One region of the Nonomuraea sp. C10 genome, then DNA from elsewhere that is predicted to be linked to it. Evidence: riboswitches for the same ligand, from Rfam matches in the RefSeq annotation. Region 1 holds a riboswitch; each other region holds the start of a gene.
The links. Region 1 has a riboswitch for cyclic di-AMP ahead of FR742_RS45565 (hypothetical protein). Riboswitches for the same ligand answer to the same signal wherever they lie in the genome.

Region 1 (4,611 bases):
GAGGTGGGCGCCGGCGGCCCGGAGGAGGCGCACGCCAGGACCGTGAGCCAGTTCGCGACACTGGTCACGCGGCCGATGCGCGACGCCGACGGGGCGCGCACCGCCGGGGCGGCCCGCGACCAGTTCATGGCCGACAACGTCGACCGGCTGCTGGAGGACCCGGCCGCGAAGGTCGCCGTCTGGGCCCACAACGGTCACGTGGCCGCCGGCCACTACGCGCGCCTCGGTGCTCCGGTCATGGGAGATCATCTGCGTCAGCGTCACGGCGCCGGTTACTACGCGCTCGGCCTGCTGTTCGGACAGGGTGAGTTCCGGGCCAGGCGGCTCCGGTTCGGCAGGCCCGACGTGCGGCGGCCGCCGGTGCGCCACCGGGTGCCCGCCGCCGGCAGGCCCGACGTGGCCGAATCCCTGCTGGCCGCCGCCTGCCCCCGCGATCACGTCGTCGACCTGCGCCTCGGGCCCAGGCCCGAGGCGGTGACCCGGTGGCTGGGCGAGCAGCAGTACGTGCGCGGTTACGGCGCCACGGCCGGGCGCTTCTCGTACAAGCTGACCTTCACCCCGGCCGTGCTCGGCGCCGCCTTCGACGGGCTCGCCTACATCGCGCACGGCACCTGTTCGACCCCGCTGTAAGGGTTGTCACAGCGGGGGCCGGGGGCCGATGGCGCCCAGGCGGTCGGCGTATCTGCCGAGGCCGAGTGCCATCGACTCGACGGGCCGGTCCGCGCGCCGCACCGGCACGCCCATGGCGGCGCGCAGGCGTCTGGCCAGGCCGCGCAGCAGCGCGCCGCCGCCGGTCAGCACCGCCCCGTGCGCGGCGACGTCGGCGGCGAGCTCGGCGGGGCAGCGCTCCAGGGCCGTCGCCGCCGCGCGGGCGATGGCGTCGGCCGGCGCCCGGGTGACCTCGTACAACTGCTGGACGGGCAGCCACGCGACCCGCTCGCGCCGCGACTCCGGGTCGAGGCCGCGGACGATCACGTGCCGGTCCAGCGGTTTCCAGGACGGGCCCGCGCGGAGCTTGGCCGCCTCCGCCTCCGCCTCGCCGACCAGCAGCCCGTGCTCACGGGCGACCAGGGTGGCGATCGCCGCGTTCACGGCGTCGCCGCCGGCGTGGACGGTCCCGGCGGCGACGACGGCGCCGCAGGCGAGGATCGCGATCCTGGTCAGGTGAGGGCCGATGTCGACGATCATGCGCCCGGCCGGCTCCGTCACCGGGAGCCCCGCGCCGAGCGCCACCGCGACGGCGTGCTCCACGAGGTACACCCGCCTGGCGTCCGCCTCGTAGGCCAGGTCGCGCACGGCCGAGCTCAGGATGGGCGGGGCGCCGTCGGGCAGCGCCATCACCAGCCGCGGCCGGGCGTACGGGTGCCCGTGCACCTTGCTCAGGAAGTGCTTGACCAGCCGCCCGGCGAGCTCGCCGCCCTCGCGCACCGGCCAGCGGGCGATCCCGTCGTCGTCCCGTACCGCCCGCGTGCCCGCCCCGCTGGAGGGCGAGCACGCCGCGTACGCGTCCGCGCCGAAGAGCGTGCGGCCCGTGGCCGCGCAGGCCGCCGCCATCGACGGCTCGTTGAGCACGACGCCCAGGCCGGGGGCGTAGATCTGGGTGGTGGCCGTGCCGAGATCGATCGCGAGATCCCGGCCGAGGAACGCGAGCGGGCTCACCGCCGCGGCTCCGGGGGGTAGAGCTGCATGTCCGTGGTGTTTCCTCGATCGGGTCAAGGCAACACCAAGTCGCCGGCGCGCGTCCCGCCGATGATCCCGGTTATGCGCTGTCAAGGCCTGCGTGCGAAGCTGGAGGCTGTACGCACATCAGGAGGCCCTCATGGCGGAAACCCCGGAGCCGGAAGTCGACGAGACTCCCGAGGACGAGATGAAGCGCAAGTTCCGTGAGGCACTGGAGCGCAAGCGCGGCCAGCAGGCGGGATCTGGCGGCAGTGGTAGGGGCGCCGACCATTCCAAGATCCACGGAGCCCACGGCCCGGCTGCCGGCAAGCGGTCCTTCAGGCGCAAGAGCGGCGGCTGAATCTGGGTGTTCAAGGGGGTACGGCATGCCGTACCCCCTTTTTCTAGGTAGATCTTCGCCCGAATCATGGGCTTACCTTTGCGTTTGTCCGATTTGCTCGCTAGATTGGTCGGCGTTACCAGGCAGTGACCTTGGCTCTTCACCAGGAAGAGGCGGCTGCCTGGCGCCGAATCCCGCTCCCCCGCGGGAACCGGGGACCCACCTTCTGGGGTGAATCCGGCCCATGCGGCCGGTAGGGCATCTCCACGTCCGAACCCGTCAGCTAACCCGGTAGGCGAGATGGAGAGGACGTTTTCCTGTGATGAATCACCGCGCCCGTCCCCCCTACCGCGGGATGTCATCGGCCGCCGATTGAGCGGCACCATTTCCTGATCTTCCTTTCGCGCTCCCACCGTAGCGTCCGTACGGCTTGATGCCCGGCTACGTCGTTCCGCGAGCGCATCTTTGCTGTTGCCTCACAAAGGACTTCTGTTTTTCATGTCTGCTCGTTTCAGCATGCGTTCCATCGCCGCGATCGTCGCCGCCGCCGGCACGCTGGCGCTCGGCTCCGGCGCCGCCGCTCACGCCGACACCGACAAGGGCACGGAGAAGGTCCTGCTCCAGGGCGAGACCACGGCCTCCTACTTCTGGGACGACGGCTCCGGCCGCGCGGGTGACACCGGCCTGCCGGCCAGCGGCAAGCCCATGCAGAAAGGCATGGCCGCCAGCCCCAGCTGGCCGCTGCTGACCGAGGGCTACGTCGTCTACAAGGGCAAGAAGGCGCCGTTCTTCGTCGGCGACCGCGGCCCGGGCGTCCCGTCCAGCAAGGGCATCATGCTCGACCTGGACGGCAAGACCTTCGCCGACCTGACCGGCGGGAAGTTCAACCCGCGCACGCTCATGGTGGACGGCAACGGCGGCAAGGGCCACATCGAGGTCGAGTACGTCATCACCAAGTGGGGTGACGGCCTGGGCCTGAAGAACCACCCGGTCGCCTTCTCCGAGGGCGCCTACAAGCGCATGGACCGCAACCCGGCCGCCCCGCCGGTCCTGGCCGGGGACAAGGCGGACGACAAGGCGGACAAGAAGGACGAGGAGAAGGCCGTCGCGGGCCAGTCCGGCAGCGACAAGGCCGAGCCCGTGAAGACCAGCCCCGTGAAGGCCGACCCGGTGAACCTCGTCAAGGCCCCGGCCGAGCCGCAGCCCGCCGCCGGCGGCGCCGAGGCGGCCGCGGCCACCGAGCGGAGCAACGTGGCGGGAGCCGCCGTGGCCGGCGGCGTGATCCTCGTCGGCGGCGGCCTGGTGCTGGGCCGCGAGCGCATCCGCAAGCTCGTGCGCCGCTGACCTTTGCGTCACCACGATTAGAATGTCATTCTAGAGCCGTGACCTCGACCGCATCGGCTCATGGAATCGACATCGCGTACGAGAGCTTCGGCTCTCCCGACGGGCGCCCGCTCCTCCTGATCATGGGGCTGGGCGCCCAGCTCATTCACTGGGACGACGAGCTGTGCGAGCAGCTCGCCGAGCAGGGGCACCATGTCGTCAGGTTCGACAACCGCGACGCCGGGATGTCCACCCACCTCCACGAGGCGGGCGCGCCCGCACCGGGCAAGCCGGCGCCCTACCTGCTGGACGACATGGCCGCGGACACCGCCGGGCTGATGGACGCCCTCGGCTGGCCGGCCGCGCACGTGATGGGCGCCTCGATGGGCGGCATGATCGCCCAGTCGCTCGCCATCCGGCATCCCGAGCGGGTGCTCACCCTCATCTCGATCATGTCGACCCCCGGTGGCGCGGTCGCCCCGCCGAGCGAGAGCGCCCGGTCGGTCCTGTTCACCAAGCCGGTGACCACCCGGGAGGAGGCCATGACCCAGGCGCTGGCGACCTGGTCGGTCATCGGCTCCCCGGGGTACGAGCTCGACCGCGAGCGTGTCCAGCGGCTGGCCGGGGAGGCGTTCGACCGCGGCCACGACCCGGCGGGGTTCGCCCGGCAGCTCGCCGCCATCATGGCGTCGCCCGACAGGACCGAGGCCCTCACCCGGCTCAACGTCCCGGCGCTGGTCATCCACGGGGCCGACGACCAGCTCGTCCCGCTCTCCGGGGGGCAGGCCACGGCAGCGGCCATCCCGGGCGCCGAGCTCAAGGTCTTCCCCGGCATGGGGCACGACCTCCCGCGGGCGCTCTGGCCGGAACTCGTCGAGGCCGTCACCAAGCTCACCGCCGGTCACGCGGGCCCGGCCCGCTGATCCCGGGACCGTTGGAAGGGGCGCACCTCGCGAAGCGCCGGGAGGCTGCCGCTCGCGAGATGCGCCCCGGCGGCGGCACGCGCTCGCCGCGCCCGGACGCGTGCCGCCGGGTTCTCGGGGGAGGGTCAGACCTCCAGCTTCTCCTCGATGCTCTTGAGATGGTGCCTGGCCAGGGCCAGGTTGGCCCGGCCGCGGTCCAGGGCCAGATAGAGGAACAGGCCCTTGCCGCCGCGCCCGGAGATCGGCCGGATGATGTGGTACTGGCCGCCGAGCGTGATGAGGATGTCCTCGATGGCGTCGTTGAGCCCGAGCGAGTCCATCGTGCGGAGCTTCGCCTTGACGACCTCGGTGTTGCCGGCCGCGGCG
Region 2 (4,611 bases), 3.7 Mb from region 1:
CCACCGCCACTCCGCGCGGGCCGAGCAGCACCCGCAGCGAGGAGATCGCGGTCGACGGCAGGCTGACCACCCGCTGGCCCGGGTCGAGGCCGCGCAGCGTCAGCTCGGCGGGCGCGCCGCCGTCGTGCACGGTGATGCCGGGCCGCTCGCGGATGACCGCGACGTCGACCGGGTCCTCCCGCCGGTGCGGGTAGTACGCGAGCGGCTCCTCGGCCGCCAGGTCGGTCAGCCAGCGCAGGTAGCGCTCGCGGTGCACCAGCCCGTTGCGCACCAGCGAGGTGCCGAGCACGACCGTCCGCTCGGCGGGCCCCGGCTCGCTGGGCGGCTGGCCGCGCAGCCATGCGAACTCGTGCCGTACCAGGTCGACGCCCGCCCGGCGGACCGCCTCCGCCAGGTGTGGCGGGACGGGCAGCGCGGTGAAGACCGTGACCCCGCCCGCGCGCAGCCTGATCGCGGCGGCCAGCCCGAGCGCCGCGCGCAGCGCGCCCGGCTGGGCGCGGGCCCGCAGCAGCGGCCGGTACGGTTTCGCGGCGAGCAGTTCCAGCAGCCGGATCGTGGCCATGCCGTCGTCCACCACGACGACCCTGCCGGGGAAGGCGGCGAGCCAGCGCAGCTGCACCCGGCCGGAGAAGGCGTCGCCGACGGCGGCCGGCCGGCGCGGCATGCGCTCGCTCGGCTCGGCCAGCTCCAGCCCGGCGGGCAGGTCGAGGCCGCGCAGCTCGCGCCCGGTCGCCTTGAGGGCGCGCAGCCGCGCCCGCGGCACCACGATGGTGGCCGGGCCGAGCAGCCCCGCGTGATGGGCCTCGACGGCGCACAGCATCTGGAGCGGGGATTCCACCCAGGCCGACGCCTGTTTGACCACGTTTGCTCTCCCAGCCAGGTGATGGCCCGTTCACGACCGCTTCAAGCTAGCCCGGGCGGCTTAAGCCGTGCGGAACGAGACGTGAACAATGGGAAGTATGAACTCGCTACGGCTTTACAGAGAAGGTGTCGAGATCCCGCAACTCGGCCTCGGCGTCTGGAAGGTGACCGACGACGAGGCGGAGCGGGCCGTGCTGACCGCGCTCGAGGCCGGCTACCGCCACATCGACACGGCCACGCTCTACCGCAACGAGGAGGGCGTCGGCCGGGCCGTGCGCGCCTCCGGCATCCCGCGCGAGAAGCTCTTCGTCACCACCAAGCTGTGGAACTCCGACCACGACCGGGTGGAGCGGGCCTTCGACGAGAGCCTGGCCAGGCTCGGCCTCGACCACGTCGACCTCTACCTGATCCACTGGCCGGCGCCGAAGCAGAACAAGTACGTCCAGGCCTGGCGCGGCCTGGAGAAGATCTACCGGGACGGCCGGGCCAGGGCCATCGGCGTGTCCAACTTCACGGTCGGCACGCTCACCCGGCTCATGGACGAGACCGACATCGTCCCCTGCATCAACCAGATCGAGCTGCACCCGTACTTCCAGCAGCACGAGATGCGCGAGTTCCACGACAAGAACGGGATCCTCACCGAGGCGTGGAGCCCGCTCGGCTCCGGCCGGGGCCTGCTGGAGGACCCGGCGCTGGCGGTGCTGTCGGACAAGCACAACCGCACGCCCGCGCAGATCGTGCTGCGCTGGCACATCCAGATCGGCAACGTGGTGATCCCGAAGTCGGTCACCCCGTCGCGGATCAAGGAGAACATCGACGTGTTCGACTTCATCCTGGACCGCGAGGACATGGCCGCGATCGGGGCGATGAACGCCGGCCGCCGCCTGGGGCTCGACCCCGAGACCAGCGGGTGAATTCGCCTCACATATCGCTTTCGCGGATGAATCTGTACGATCTTCCGCGTGCGTGACTTATCGTGGGGCATCGCGGCGACCGGCGGCATCGCCAGGACAGTGGGCGCCGTCATCGCCGCCGAGCCGGGGATGAGGGTGGCCGCGGTCGGCTCCCGCGACCTGGGCCGGGCCAAGGCGCTGGCCGCGACGCTGGGCGCCGAGTCCGCCCACGGCTCCTACGCCGAGCTGTGCGCCGATCCGGCCGTGGACGCCGTCTACGTCGCCACCCCGCACGCCCAGCACCTGGAGGTGGCCGAGGCGGCCATCGCGGCGGGCAAGGCCGTGCTGTGCGAGAAGCCGCTCGCCGCCACCACGGCCGACGCCGAACGGATGGTCCGGCTGGCCCGCGAGGCCGGGATCTTCCTCATGGAAGCGATGTGGATGCGGTTCAACCCGCTGATCCGCATGCTCGCCGGCGACGGGCGTTTCGGCGAGATCCGCTCGGTGCGCGCCTCGTTCGGCTTCGCGCACCCGTACGATCCCGCGCACCGGCTCTGGGCGCCGGAGCTGGGCGGCGGCGCCCTGCTCGACCTGGGAATCTACCCCATGGGGCTGGCCCAGTTGTTCCTCGGACTGCCGGAGAGCACGCACCTCACCGGGTCGCTGTCCCCGGGCGGCGTGGACGCCGAGGCGGGCGGGCTGATGAGCTATCCGGGCGGCAGGCGGGCGCTGGTGGAGTGCTCGCTGCTCGGCGCCTACTCCAACGACGCCACCGTCGTCGGCACCGGGATGCGGGCCGACATCGACGCCCCGTTCTGGGCTCCGCGGCGGGTCGTGCTCAGCGGGCCGGGGATGGAGCCGGAGGAGCACGTGCTCGACGATCCGGCGGACAACGGGTACGCGGGCGAGCTGCGCGAGGTCCGCGACTGCCTGGCGCGAGGTCGTACCGAGAGCGAGATCATGCCGCTTGACGAGAGCCTTGCCATCATGCGGGTTCTGGCGGAGGCGCGGGCGCAGATCCGCTAGCCGCGGCTTTGAAGACTTGCCAGTTTCTTGCCAGATGCGTTACTTTACTCCGCATTCACGGCATACGTCCGGTTTGTCCGGTCGTGTCCGAGAACACCGTCGTATCGCAGGATCGTCCTGCGACCGCTGAATCCGCCTTGCGCGGAACCGGGGACCCACTTCTTCCGGGGTGAATCGGCGCCTCGCGCGCCGTAGGGCAGCTTCCACGCCCGAACCCGTCAGCTAACCCGGTAAGCGGCATGGAAGCAAGGAGTACATCCCCTCGATGGTCATGCATCGCCTCCCCCGTGCCACCCAACCGCATTACGTCCGCGCCGCCCTCGGCGCCACCTTCGTCGCCTGCTTCATGGGCTCCGCCCTCCCCGCCCACGCCGACCCGGTCAACGGAGACGATCTCTCGCTGACGGCCCAGGCGGAGACCGGCCAGACCGCCTCCCAGGAGGCGAAGCCCGCCGAGAAGGACAAGATCGACGTCACCGCGGCCCAGGTGCTCGCCCTGGCCAGGGAGCAGATCGGCATCAGGGAGAACGCGCGGGGCGGCGGCACGAAGTTCCAGGAGTGGTACGCGAACTCGCAGCGCGCCCAGGAGACCATCGCCCGTGACGGCGGCCACCCCGCCGCCTACCTGAACGCCCCCTGGTGCGCGATGTTCGTCTCCTGGGTCGGCGAGCAGACCGGCGCCCGCGCGCAGGTGGGCTGGGACGCCTACACGGTGACGCACGCGCGGTGGTTCCAGAACAACGGCCGCTGGGGCACCCTGGCCAAGCCGGGCGCCGTGGTCTTCTTCGCCTGGAACGGCAGCAAGAGCCTCGGCTCCATCCAGCACGTCGGCTTCGTGGTCAAGGACAACCGCGACGGGACGATCTCCACGATCGAGGGCAACACCGGCAACGGGCTCGTCGAGGAGCGCATCCGTCCCAAGTCTCAGGTCGTCGGCTACGGCTACCCCGAGTACGCCGCCTGATTGTCCGGAAGAATCCCTGAGGTGTCGATGCGGGCGCCGCTCGTTCGACGCGTCGGCGAGACCGGGATTCGAAGGAGAAGCACCGTGAAGTTCATGATCATCGGAAAGGGCAGCGCCGAGACCGAGGCGGGCGTCATGCCGAGCCGGCAGCTCGTCGACGACATGATGGCCTACAACGAGTCGCTGGCCAAGGCCGGTGTCCTGCTGGCGGCGGAGGGGCTGGCCCCCAGCTCCCGCGCCGCCCGCATCGCCTACGGACCCGGCAAGCCCAAGGTCATCGACGGGCCCTTCGCGGAGACCAAGGAGATCATCGCCGGCTTCTGGCTGATCCAGGTCAAGTCCCGCGAAGAGGCCGTCGAATGGGCCCTGCGCGTCCCCGTCCCCGAGGGCGGCGAGGGCGTCGGCCTGGAGCTCTGGGAGGTCTTCGACGCGGCCGACATGCCGGAGACCTCCCTCACCCCGGAGACCGCCGAGCGCGACAAAGCCCTCCGCGAGTCCCTGGAGACCAACCCCCCGAACGCCTGACGGCAGCCCCCAGGGCGACCCCCAGACGCCTGCCGAGAACGCGCCACCCACACCCAGGCGTGCGTGCCGCCCTCAACCAGGGCGGCACGCCCGCCGTGGACGACCGTCCGCCGCGGTTTCTCGCTTCCTGCGCTGAGGTGAGCGCCGGGCATGTCCCGGACGGGGTGACCATACGATGGGCCCGTGACAGCTTCGGAGACGCATGGGGCCATCGAGGCCGTGTGGCGGATCGAGGCGGCGCGGCTGATCGCCGGGCTGGCCCGGCTGGTGCGCGACGTCGGCCTGGCCGAGGAGCTGGCACAGGACGCGCTGGTCGCGGCGCTGGAGCAGTGGCCCCGCGAG
Region 3 (4,611 bases), 150 kb from region 1:
GGCCAGGCCGATGTAGACGAGGCGGCCGGCGGGTTCGACGAGGTCGAGCGCGAGTGCGGGCAGTCCGGGCGCGTTGGAGGCGTCGATGACGGCGTGCCAGGGCAGCGCGGGCAGCGACGCCCTGGTCCAGGTGCCGGTGAAGCCGAGGTCCGCGGCCAGGCGCAGGCCCTCGTCGTCGCGGCCCATCAGGTGGACCTCGACGCCTCGGGCGCGGGCGAACAGCGCCGCCAGCAGGCCGATCGTGCCCGTGCCCAGGACCAGCAGCCGCTCGCCCGGATCCAGGGCGGCGCCGCGGACGGCCCGCAGCGCGTTGCCGCCGGGTTCGACGAGGGCGCCGAGCGCGGGGTCCACGGTGTCCGGCAGCCGGTGCAGGGCGGTGACGGGCACGGCGACTTGTTCGGCCAGCGCGCCGGGGCGGCCCCGGCTGATGCCGATCTCGGCCAGTTCGGCGCACACGTGGTGGCGGCCGGCGCGGCAGCGGGCGCAGTGGCCGCAGCCGAGCATGGTGTCGCCGGTGACGCGGCGGCCGAGCCAGGCGGGGTCCACGCCCTCGCCGATGGCGGTGACGCGCCCGCACCACTCGTGGCCCGGCCGTAACGGGTAACGGGACCGGCCGGTGCTCAGGTAGCTCATGTGGCCGGTGAACAGCTCGACGTCGGTGCCGCACACGCCGGCCCTTTCGACGTCCACCACCACCTCCCCGGGCGCGGCGACCGGCGGCTCGACCTCCTGGACCTCCGCCTCCCCCGGGCCGGTCAGCACCAGCGCCCGCGTCACCGGGGGCCGATCACCTTCTGGCGCTGGCTGCCCAGGCCGTCGATGCCGAGCTCCATCACGTCGCCGGGCCGGAGCCAGACGGGCGGGTTCTGGCCCATGCCGACGCCGGGCGGGGTGCCGGTGTTGATCAGGTCCCCCGGTTCCAGCACCATGAACTGGCTCAGGTGGTGCACGATGACGTACGGGTCGAAGATCATCGTCTTGGTGGTGCCGGTCTGGCGGCGCACGCCGTTGACCGTCAGCCACATGCCGAGGTTCGTGACGTCGGCGATCTCGTCAGGGGTGACGAGCCAGGGACCGGCCGGGTTGAAGGTCTCGGCGGACTTGCCCTTGCTCCACTGGCCGCCGCGCTCCATCTGGAAGGCGCGCTCGCTGACGTCGTTGACCACGCAGTAGCCGGCGATGGCGTCGCGGGCCTCCTCCACCGAGTCGAGGTAGGAGGTGCGCCTGCCGATGACGATGCCGAGCTCGACCTCCCAGTCGGTCTTGGTGGAGCCGCGCGGGATGCGCACGTCGTCGTACGGCCCGACGAGGGTGTTGGGTGACTTGGTGAACAGGATCGGCTCGTCGGGGACGGCCTGGCCGGTCTCGGCGGCGTGGTCGCTGTAGTTGAGGCCGATGCAGAGGATCTGGTGCGGCCTGGCGATCGGGGCGCCGACGCGCTCGCCGGCGAACGCGCGGGGCTGACCTGTCGCGACCCGGTCGGCGAGCAGGGCGGCGCCGCCCCGGGCGAAGAACCGCTCGTCGAAGTCGGGGGTGACGTCGGAGACGTCGATGTAGTGGGTCTCGTCCACGCGGACGACGGGCTTCTCGGCGCCTGGCGCGCCGATGCGCATGAGCTGCACGTGTCTTCTCCGTTAGCTGGAAGGGGGCCGATCGCCGGAGACGATGGCGAGGATGGCGGGCAGGTCGTCCACGAGCGCCCGCACGGGGGTGCGGTAGGCGAGGCCGCTGATGCTGATCGCGCCGCTGGGCACGGTGGGCGAGGTCAGGTAGGCCGGGACCGCGAGACAGTTGACGCCCGGCTCGTTCTCCTGGTCGTCGACGGCATAGCCCTGTCTGCGGACCCGTACCAGCTCGGCGTGCAGCTCCCCGGCCGTGCCGATGGAGCGGCCGGTGGGCCGCTCCAGCGTCCGGTCGCCCACCCAGGCGCGCACCGCGTCCTCGTCGGGCAGGGCGGCGGCCAGCAGCATCTTTCCCACGCCGGTGCAGTGGGCCGGATTGCGGCCGCCCACGACGGAGCTCAGCCGGACCGCCCCGGACGGCGGGTCGAGCTTGGAGCGGTAGACGACCCAGGGGCCGTCGAGCACCGCGTAGTGCACCGTCTCGCCGTACCGGTCGCACAGCGCCTCAAGGATCGGGGTCACGCGGACGTGGTCGGGGCGGGCCTCGTGGTGGGCGAAGGCCATGCGCAGGAACTCGTCGCCGAGCACGTAGCGGCCGTGTCCGTGCCGGCTGGCGAACCCGGCCCGGCGCAGCGAGGCCAGCGCCCGATGCACCGTCGGCTTCGAGCTGTCCACCGCCCGCGCCATCTCCTCCAGCCCCACCCCGTCGGGGTGACGGGCCAGCTCCGCGAGCACCGCCAGCACGCGATCGGAGCCTACGAGCCGCTGCTCCTCCGTCCATTCGGGCATATTCCGTACGTTAGACCGTCGTTCCAGGAAACGGAAGTTGCTCGCGGAGAAGGCTTCCCCGGGTGGCGGGAGCCGGTTAGCCTCACAGACAGTTCCACTCATGTGTTATCGATTCCAACTATTGGAAAGAGACATGCGCACCGCTCTCATCACCGGCGGGGTCAGCGGCCTGGGCAGAGCCGCCGCCGTCCGCCTGGAAGCCGACGGCGTCCGGGTCGTCACCCTCGACATCGCCGACGGCGCGGACCTGGTCGTGGACGTCACCGACGCCGCCGCCGTCCAGGCCGCCGCCGACGAGATCGGCCCGGTCGACATCCTGGTCAACTCCGCCGGGATCGTCGGCCCCAACGCCCCGCTCTGGCAGCTCCCGCTCGACGGCTGGCGGCGCACCTTCGAGGTCAACGTCGACGGCACCTTCCACACCTGCCGCGCCTTCGTGCCCGGCATGCGCGAGCGCGGGTGGGGCCGCGTCGTCAACATCGCCAGCATGGCCGGCAAGGACGGCAACCCCAACATGGCGCCGTACTCCGCCTCGAAGGCCGCCGTCATCGCGCTGACCAAGTCGCTCGGCAAGGAACTCGCCACCAGCGGCGTGCTGGCCAACGTGATCGCCCCGGCCGTCATCGAGACCCCGATGAACGCCGACACCGGCCCGGAGGCGCTGGCGCACATCACCGGGCTCATCCCGATGCGCCGCGTCGGCCGCCCCGAGGAGGTCGCCGAACTGATCGCCTGGCTGGCCTCCGACAAGGTCAGCTTCTCCACCGGCGCCGTGTACGACATCAGCGGGGGACGCGCCACGTACTGAGCTTCATAGGCGAACATTTGACCGTTTTATTCCTTTTTGCTACGTTTGAGGCTTGCAGCAGCGGGGTCCGCCATGCGACCGCTGTGTTCTGCCCGGACCGCGCCTTCGCGCGGCCGCCTAATCCGCCATCCGGCGGAGCCGGGGACCCACTCTCATTCCGGGGTGAATCGGCGCCCGATCTCGCGCCGTAGGGCACTTCCACGCCCGAACCCGTCAGCTAACCCGGTAGGCGGCATGGAAGCTAGGAGCAATCCCTTCATGCGTCTCACCCATCGGATCAGCCATCGGATCAGCCATCGGATCAGCAGTGCCCTGCTCGGCCTCGCCGTAGCCACGGGCGCCATGACCACCGCCGCCGGCGCCGCCCAGGCCGCCACTCCGGCCGCGGCCGTCGAGCGGCCCCTCGCCAACGCCCCCTCCGTGGCCGGCAGCGCCGCGTACCTGATGGACGCGAAGAGCGGCGAGGTGCACTTCAGCAAGGAGGCCGACCTGCGCAGGCCGGTCGCCAGCCTCACCAAGGCGATGACCGCCTACACCGTGCTCAAGCAGGCCAAGCCGACGGACAAGGTCACGATCACCGCCGAGGACGTCGAGTACGGCAGCCAGGGCGGCGCTTCGGTGGCCCACCTGCGCGCCGGCGACACCCTCACCGTCGAGAACCTGCTGTACGGGCTGATGCTCCCGTCCGGCGCCGACGCCGCGCACGCGCTCGCCCGTGCCTACGGCCCCGGCGTGCCCGGGTTCGTCGCCGAGATGAACGACACCGCCCGCAAGCTCGGCATGACCGACACCGTGTACGTGAACGCCGACGGCATGCCCTACCGGGGCGGCGGCCACTCCACCGCCCGCGACCAAGCGACGCTCGCCAAGGCGACGCTGGATGACCCGACCCTCAAGAAGATCACCTCGACCCGGTACCACGCCGTGGAGTCGACGTCCGAGCACGGCTCGTACGCGTGGAAGAACACCAACCGCCTCCTCGCCGCGCCGGGCGCCCTCGGCGTGAAGACCGGCTACACCAGGGACGCGGGCTACACGCTCGCCTTCGCCGGCGAGCGCGACGGCAACCGCCTGGTCGGCGTGATCCTCGGCGAGACCGACTCCGGCCGCCGCTTCCAGACCGCGCAGGCTCTGCTGGACTGGGGGCACGCGGGCCACCGATAGGTCCCTTTCCTGCTTGTTGCCTGGGAAGATGTGGCCTGGTGGCAGCCGGGGCCGCACGATCGGCTAGCGTCGAAAACGGCGCGTGCGGACGGTTTGTCCGGCACGCGCCTACTCGCCGGTCGCAGGTCCAGGCCCCGGCTTCGAAAGGAAAGAGATGGTGGAGCCGGTGCCGGCTGACCTGAACACGATTGAGCGCCGAGGCGCGGTGCCGGGACGGGGGTGCGCGCG
Region 4 (4,611 bases), on a different contig from region 1:
GGCACCACCGTCTCGACCCGGCGGCTGCCCGACGGCGCGGGCGAGGCGTGGGGCGGCGCGTGCCCGCCGTTCCGCTGGGCCGGCGGAGCCACCGACGGCCATTACGCGACCGCCGGCCAGCACCTGCGCGGGCTGGAGTCCACGGTGGAGGCGTTCAAGTCCTGGTTCTTCCTCGACGACGCGGTGGTCTGCCTGGGCGCGGGCATCACCGGCAGGGACGGCGCGCCGGTGGAGACCGTGGTCGACAACCGCCGCACCGCCGCGCTCCTCACCGTGGACGACGCGAACGGCTGGGCCCATCTGGCGAGACACGGCGGCTACGTCGTCCGCGACGGCGGCGTGCTGCGCCGCCTGCGCGAGCACCGGCCGGGCGGCGGGATGACGCGCCCGTACGTCACGCTCTGGCTCGGTCACGGGCTGGACCCCAGCGACGCCCGCTACGACTACCTGCTGCTGCCGAACGCCACCGTGGCGGCGACCAGGGCCCGCGCCGCCGACCCCGGATGGGCGCGGGTGCTCGCCAACACGACCTCCCAGCAGGGCGTGCACGTGCCGTCGGCGGGGGTGACGGCGGTCAACTTCTGGCAGCCGGGCACCGCGGGCCCGCTGTCGGCGTCCGGGCCGTGCGCGGTGCTCGTCACCGAGCGCGGCGACGGCTCGGCCACCGTCACCGTGTCCGACCCGCGCCGCGACCTGACGGAGCTGACCGTCACCTGGAACCGCCCGGTGGCGGCGGTGACGGGACGCCCGGCGGCCCTGACAGGGGCGCGGACGGGACGGCGGCTCACGCTGACGTTCGGCCCGCTGCCGGACTCCGTGTCGGTCACCGTCCGGCCGGGCGGAGGCGGGTGAGATCTCGCGGTCTCTGACCGGCGGAAATTTCTCACACCCGGAGAGCCACGACGCGTGCGGCCCGAGTAGTTTTTCAGATCGGACCCCGGCCGTGATAGACGTCTCATGAGATGGTCTTGCAGGATTTGGCCAGCATGAGCTGGTAAGTCTGGTCGGCAGGTCCTAGATCCAACGAGTCAAGGATGTGCCCATGCGCGCCAGAGACCTGCTTGCCGACTATCCCGTCGTGACCCTTGAGACGCCTGTGCTCCAGGCAGCCCGGTTGCTCGCCGAGCAGGATCTGCCCGGTCTGATCGTCAAGAACGACGACCAGCTCACCATTTTGCCGGGCACGGAAGCACTGCGACTGGCCGTGCCGCGCTACATCATGGACGATCCGGCGCTGGCCCGGGTGGTCGACGAGGCGCACGCCGACGAGTTCCTGCGCGCGCTGGGCAGTCGTACGGTGCGCGAGGTGCTGCCCCGGGAGCGGCGGGAGCTGCCCGTCACGGATCCTGACGCGACCGTGCTGGAGCTGGCCGCGCTGATGGCGCGCACCCGCAGCCCGTTGGTGGCCATCGTGGACAAGGGCCGGTTGCTGGGTGCGGTCACGCTGCAGGCGCTGCTGGACAGGATGCTAGGCACATGAGCCCGCTCGCCTGGGCGAGCGTCGCAGTGTTCGTGTCCGCCTACGCGCTGATCGCCACCGAGAAGGTGAACCGGGTGGCGGCGGCGCTGGGCGGGGCGTGGGTCATGCTGTTGATCCACGCGACCAACGCCGGGTCGGCGTTCTTCTCCGAGCATGCCGGGATCGACTGGAACGTCATCTTCCTGCTGCTCGGCATGATGGTCATCGTCGGGGTGCTGAAAGAGACCGGCGTCTTCGAGTATCTGGCGATCTGGGCGGCCAAACGCGCCCAGGGGCGGCCCTTCCGGCTGATGGTCCTGCTGGTCCTGATCACGGCAGGCGCGTCGGCGCTGCTCGACAACGTGACCACGGTGCTGCTGATCGCGCCGGTGACGTTCCTGGTGTGCGAGCGGCTGGCCGTGTCGCCGGTCCCCTTCCTGATCGCCGAGGCGCTGGCCTCCAACATCGGCGGCGCGTCGACGCTGGTGGGCGACCCGCCGAACATCATCATCGCCAGCCGGGGCGGGCTGAGCTTCAACGACTTCCTCATCCACATGGCGCCCATGGTGATCGTGCTGGTCGCGGTGTTCGTGGGGCTCTGCTGGCTCATGTGGGGCCGGACGTTCCGGTACGACCCGGACCGGGCGCAGGAGGTCATGGCGCTGGACGAGAAGGAGGCGATCGCCGACCCGTGGCTGCTGTGGCAGTCGCTCGTCGTGCTGGTGCTGGTGCTGGCGGCGTTCGTGCTCCATCCGGTGCTGCACTACGAGCCGTCGGTGGTGGCGCTGCTGGGCGCCGGCGTGCTGGTGGCCTTCACCAAGGTGACCACGGAGAAGTCGCTGGCCGAGGTGGAGTGGCCGACGCTGGTGTTCTTCGCCGGGCTGTTCGTCATGGTCGGCGCGCTCGTCCACACCGGGGTCATCGACCAGGTCTCCAGGGCCGCCGTGGAGGCCACGGCGGGCCGGTTGGACGTGGCGACGATGGGGCTGCTGGGCGGTTCCGCCGTGGTGTCGGCGGTCGTGGACAACATCCCGTACGTGGCCACGATGAGCCCGATCGTGGCGGAGCTCGTGGCGGCGCAGGGCGGCGAGTCGGCGCAGGTGCTCTGGTGGGCGCTGGCGTTCGGGGCCGACCTGGGCGGCAACGCCACGGCGGTGGGCGCGGCGGCCAACGTGGTCGTGCTGGGCATCGCGGCCCGCAACGGCACGCCGATCAGCTTCTGGCACTTCACCAAGTACGGGGTGATCGTCACGGTCGTCACGGTGACCCTGGTGGCGCCGTATCTGTGGTTCCGATACCTGTAGAAACCCCCGCAAAGGTAAAATATTCGCCCCGAAAACCCCTATGCCATAGGGGATCCCGTCGTCGGGGCCCGTTCCGCGCTTGCCCTTTCCCTTGCGCGACGATTACCTTCGAACCCATCGATGGCACGCGCTTGAGCAGCGCTTTTAGGTAAGCCCCCGCGCGTTGCCGATGAATTGCCGAGACCGCGCCCACCCGCGCACATTGCGGGAACACGGCGCGGCCGCCGAATCCGCCCTCTGGCGGAACCGGGGACCCACCTTTCTCTGGGGTGAATCGGTCGCTCTTCACCAAGGGCGCGCCGTAGGGCACTTCCACGCCCGAACCCGACAGCTAACCCGGTAGGCGGCATGGAAGCAAGGAGCAATCCCCGAGCATGGTCAAGCACATCTTCGATCGCATCCCGTCCACCTCCCGCCTGGCCCTGGGCGCCACCCTGGCACTCGGCGCCGCCTTCGCCGGCACCTCCGCCGCCGCCACCGCGGCCGCCGCCTCCCCCTCCCAGCCGCACCCGGTCGCCCACCAGCAGAGCAGCGCGAACCAGTCCACCGCCGTCAGCGCGAGCACCGTCCTGCAGGTCGCCGAGTCGCAGATCGGCGTCACCGAGGACGCCGCCGGCGGCGGCACCAAGTTCCACCAGTGGTACATGTCCTCCCCGCGCGCGGCCGAGACCCTGGCCCGTGACGGCGGCGGCACGCCCGCGCTGTACGCCAACGCCCCCTGGTGCGCGATGTTCGTGTCCTGGGTCGGCGAGCAGGCCGGCGCCCGCTCCACGATCGGCTGGGACGCCTACACCGTCACCCACGCCCAGTGGTTCAAGGACAACAACCGCTGGGGCAGCCAGGCCAAGCCCGGCAGCGTCGTCTTCTTCGACTGGGGCGGCAGCAAGAACATCAGCGCCGTCGACCACGTCGGCCTGGTGAAGAAGGACAACGGCGACGGCACGATCACCACGATCGAGGGCAACACCGGCAACGGCAAGGTCGAGGAGCGCATCCGGCCCGTGTCCCACGTGGCCGGCTACGGCTACCCCGAGTACAAGGCCGCCTGAGCACGTTCTCCGCACCCGTCATTCCTCCGGCGATCCGGTCAGGTCTTCCCTGACCGGATCGCCGTCGTCCGCGGCCCCGGTCAGGACCGCGTTTTGACCGGCCGTTGGCCTGCCCGGCGACGACCCCGGGGGAGATCCAGGGGGTGGAAGCGCGTGCGACATGACGACGGTCCCCTACCAGCAGGACCCGGCCAAGACCAGGCGGTCGCCGCTCAGCGGGCGGCGGCTGCAACTCCGCCACGGTGAGGGCGACAAGCGGCACCTGACCAGCCTGCAAGGACTGTCGGCGCTGTCGCTGGACGCCCTCAGCTCGGTCGCCTACGGGCCGGAGGCCGCGGCGCTCGTCCTGGCCGGGGCCGGGGCCGCCGCCGTGGCGCTGACCCTGCCGATCACGATCGCCATCGCGGTCCTGCTGCTGATCCTCGTGTTCTCCTACAGGCAGGTCATCGCCGCCCACCCCGACGGCGGCGGGTCGTACGGGGTCGCGAAGGCGGAGCTGGGCCGCCGGGCGGGCCTGCTGGCCGCCGCGGCCCTGGTGGTGGACTACGTGCTGACCATCGCGGTCAGCCTCGCCGCCGCGGCCGCCAACCTGGCCTCGGCGTTCCCCGTCCTGCGACCGTACCTGGTGGAGACCTGCCTGGCCGGGGTGCTGCTGCTGACGGTCATCAACCTGTTCGGGGTGTCCGACAGCGCGCGGTTCCTCATGCTGCCCATGAGCCTGTTCGTGGTGTCCGTCCTCGGCGTCGTGGCGGTCGGCCTGGCGCGGTCCGGGCCCGCCGCCACCGTGGGGACGACGGAG

Region 2: linked by a shared signal. The riboswitch ahead of FR742_RS20595 (CHAP domain-containing protein) and the one ahead of FR742_RS45565 (hypothetical protein) in region 1 are both predicted to bind cyclic di-AMP.
Region 3: linked by a shared signal. The riboswitch ahead of FR742_RS04490 (D-alanyl-D-alanine carboxypeptidase family protein) and the one ahead of FR742_RS45565 (hypothetical protein) in region 1 are both predicted to bind cyclic di-AMP.
Region 4: linked by a shared signal. The riboswitch ahead of FR742_RS36440 (CHAP domain-containing protein) and the one ahead of FR742_RS45565 (hypothetical protein) in region 1 are both predicted to bind cyclic di-AMP.

Annotation. Positions count from the first base shown of each region.
Region 1 covers NZ_VPFF01000001.1:803,510-808,120, forward strand. Annotated here, with positions in the region: gene FR742_RS03740 (erythromycin esterase family protein) at 1-630, shown strand, start outside; gene FR742_RS03745 (rod shape-determining protein) at 637-1,659, opposite strand; gene FR742_RS03750 (DUF5302 domain-containing protein) at 1,820-2,020, shown strand; cyclic di-AMP (ydaO/yuaA leader) riboswitch at 2,175-2,312, shown strand; gene FR742_RS45565 (hypothetical protein) at 2,498-3,343, shown strand; gene FR742_RS03760 (alpha/beta fold hydrolase) at 3,382-4,245, shown strand; gene FR742_RS03765 (hypothetical protein) at 4,371-4,611, opposite strand, start outside.
Region 2 covers NZ_VPFF01000001.1:4,478,447-4,483,057, forward strand. Annotated here, with positions in the region: gene FR742_RS20580 (hypothetical protein) at 1-862, opposite strand, end outside; gene FR742_RS20585 (aldo/keto reductase) at 960-1,775, shown strand; gene FR742_RS20590 (Gfo/Idh/MocA family protein) at 1,824-2,780, shown strand; cyclic di-AMP (ydaO/yuaA leader) riboswitch at 2,895-3,032, shown strand; gene FR742_RS20595 (CHAP domain-containing protein) at 3,046-3,744, shown strand; gene FR742_RS20600 (YciI family protein) at 3,838-4,269, shown strand; gene FR742_RS20605 (RNA polymerase sigma factor) at 4,453-4,611, shown strand, end outside.
Region 3 covers NZ_VPFF01000001.1:958,499-963,109, reverse strand. Annotated here, with positions in the region: gene FR742_RS04510 (zinc-binding dehydrogenase) at 1-777, opposite strand, end outside; gene FR742_RS04505 (fumarylacetoacetate hydrolase family protein) at 774-1,622, opposite strand; gene FR742_RS04500 (IclR family transcriptional regulator) at 1,635-2,411, opposite strand; gene FR742_RS04495 (SDR family NAD(P)-dependent oxidoreductase) at 2,545-3,219, shown strand; cyclic di-AMP (ydaO/yuaA leader) riboswitch at 3,324-3,466, shown strand; gene FR742_RS04490 (D-alanyl-D-alanine carboxypeptidase family protein) at 3,478-4,383, shown strand.
Region 4 covers NZ_VPFF01000003.1:1,041,530-1,046,140, reverse strand. Annotated here, with positions in the region: gene FR742_RS36455 (polysaccharide lyase 8 family protein) at 1-852, shown strand, start outside; gene FR742_RS36450 (CBS domain-containing protein) at 1,043-1,480, shown strand; gene FR742_RS36445 (ArsB/NhaD family transporter) at 1,477-2,763, shown strand; cyclic di-AMP (ydaO/yuaA leader) riboswitch at 2,976-3,124, shown strand; gene FR742_RS36440 (CHAP domain-containing protein) at 3,138-3,812, shown strand; gene FR742_RS36435 (APC family permease) at 3,973-4,611, shown strand, end outside.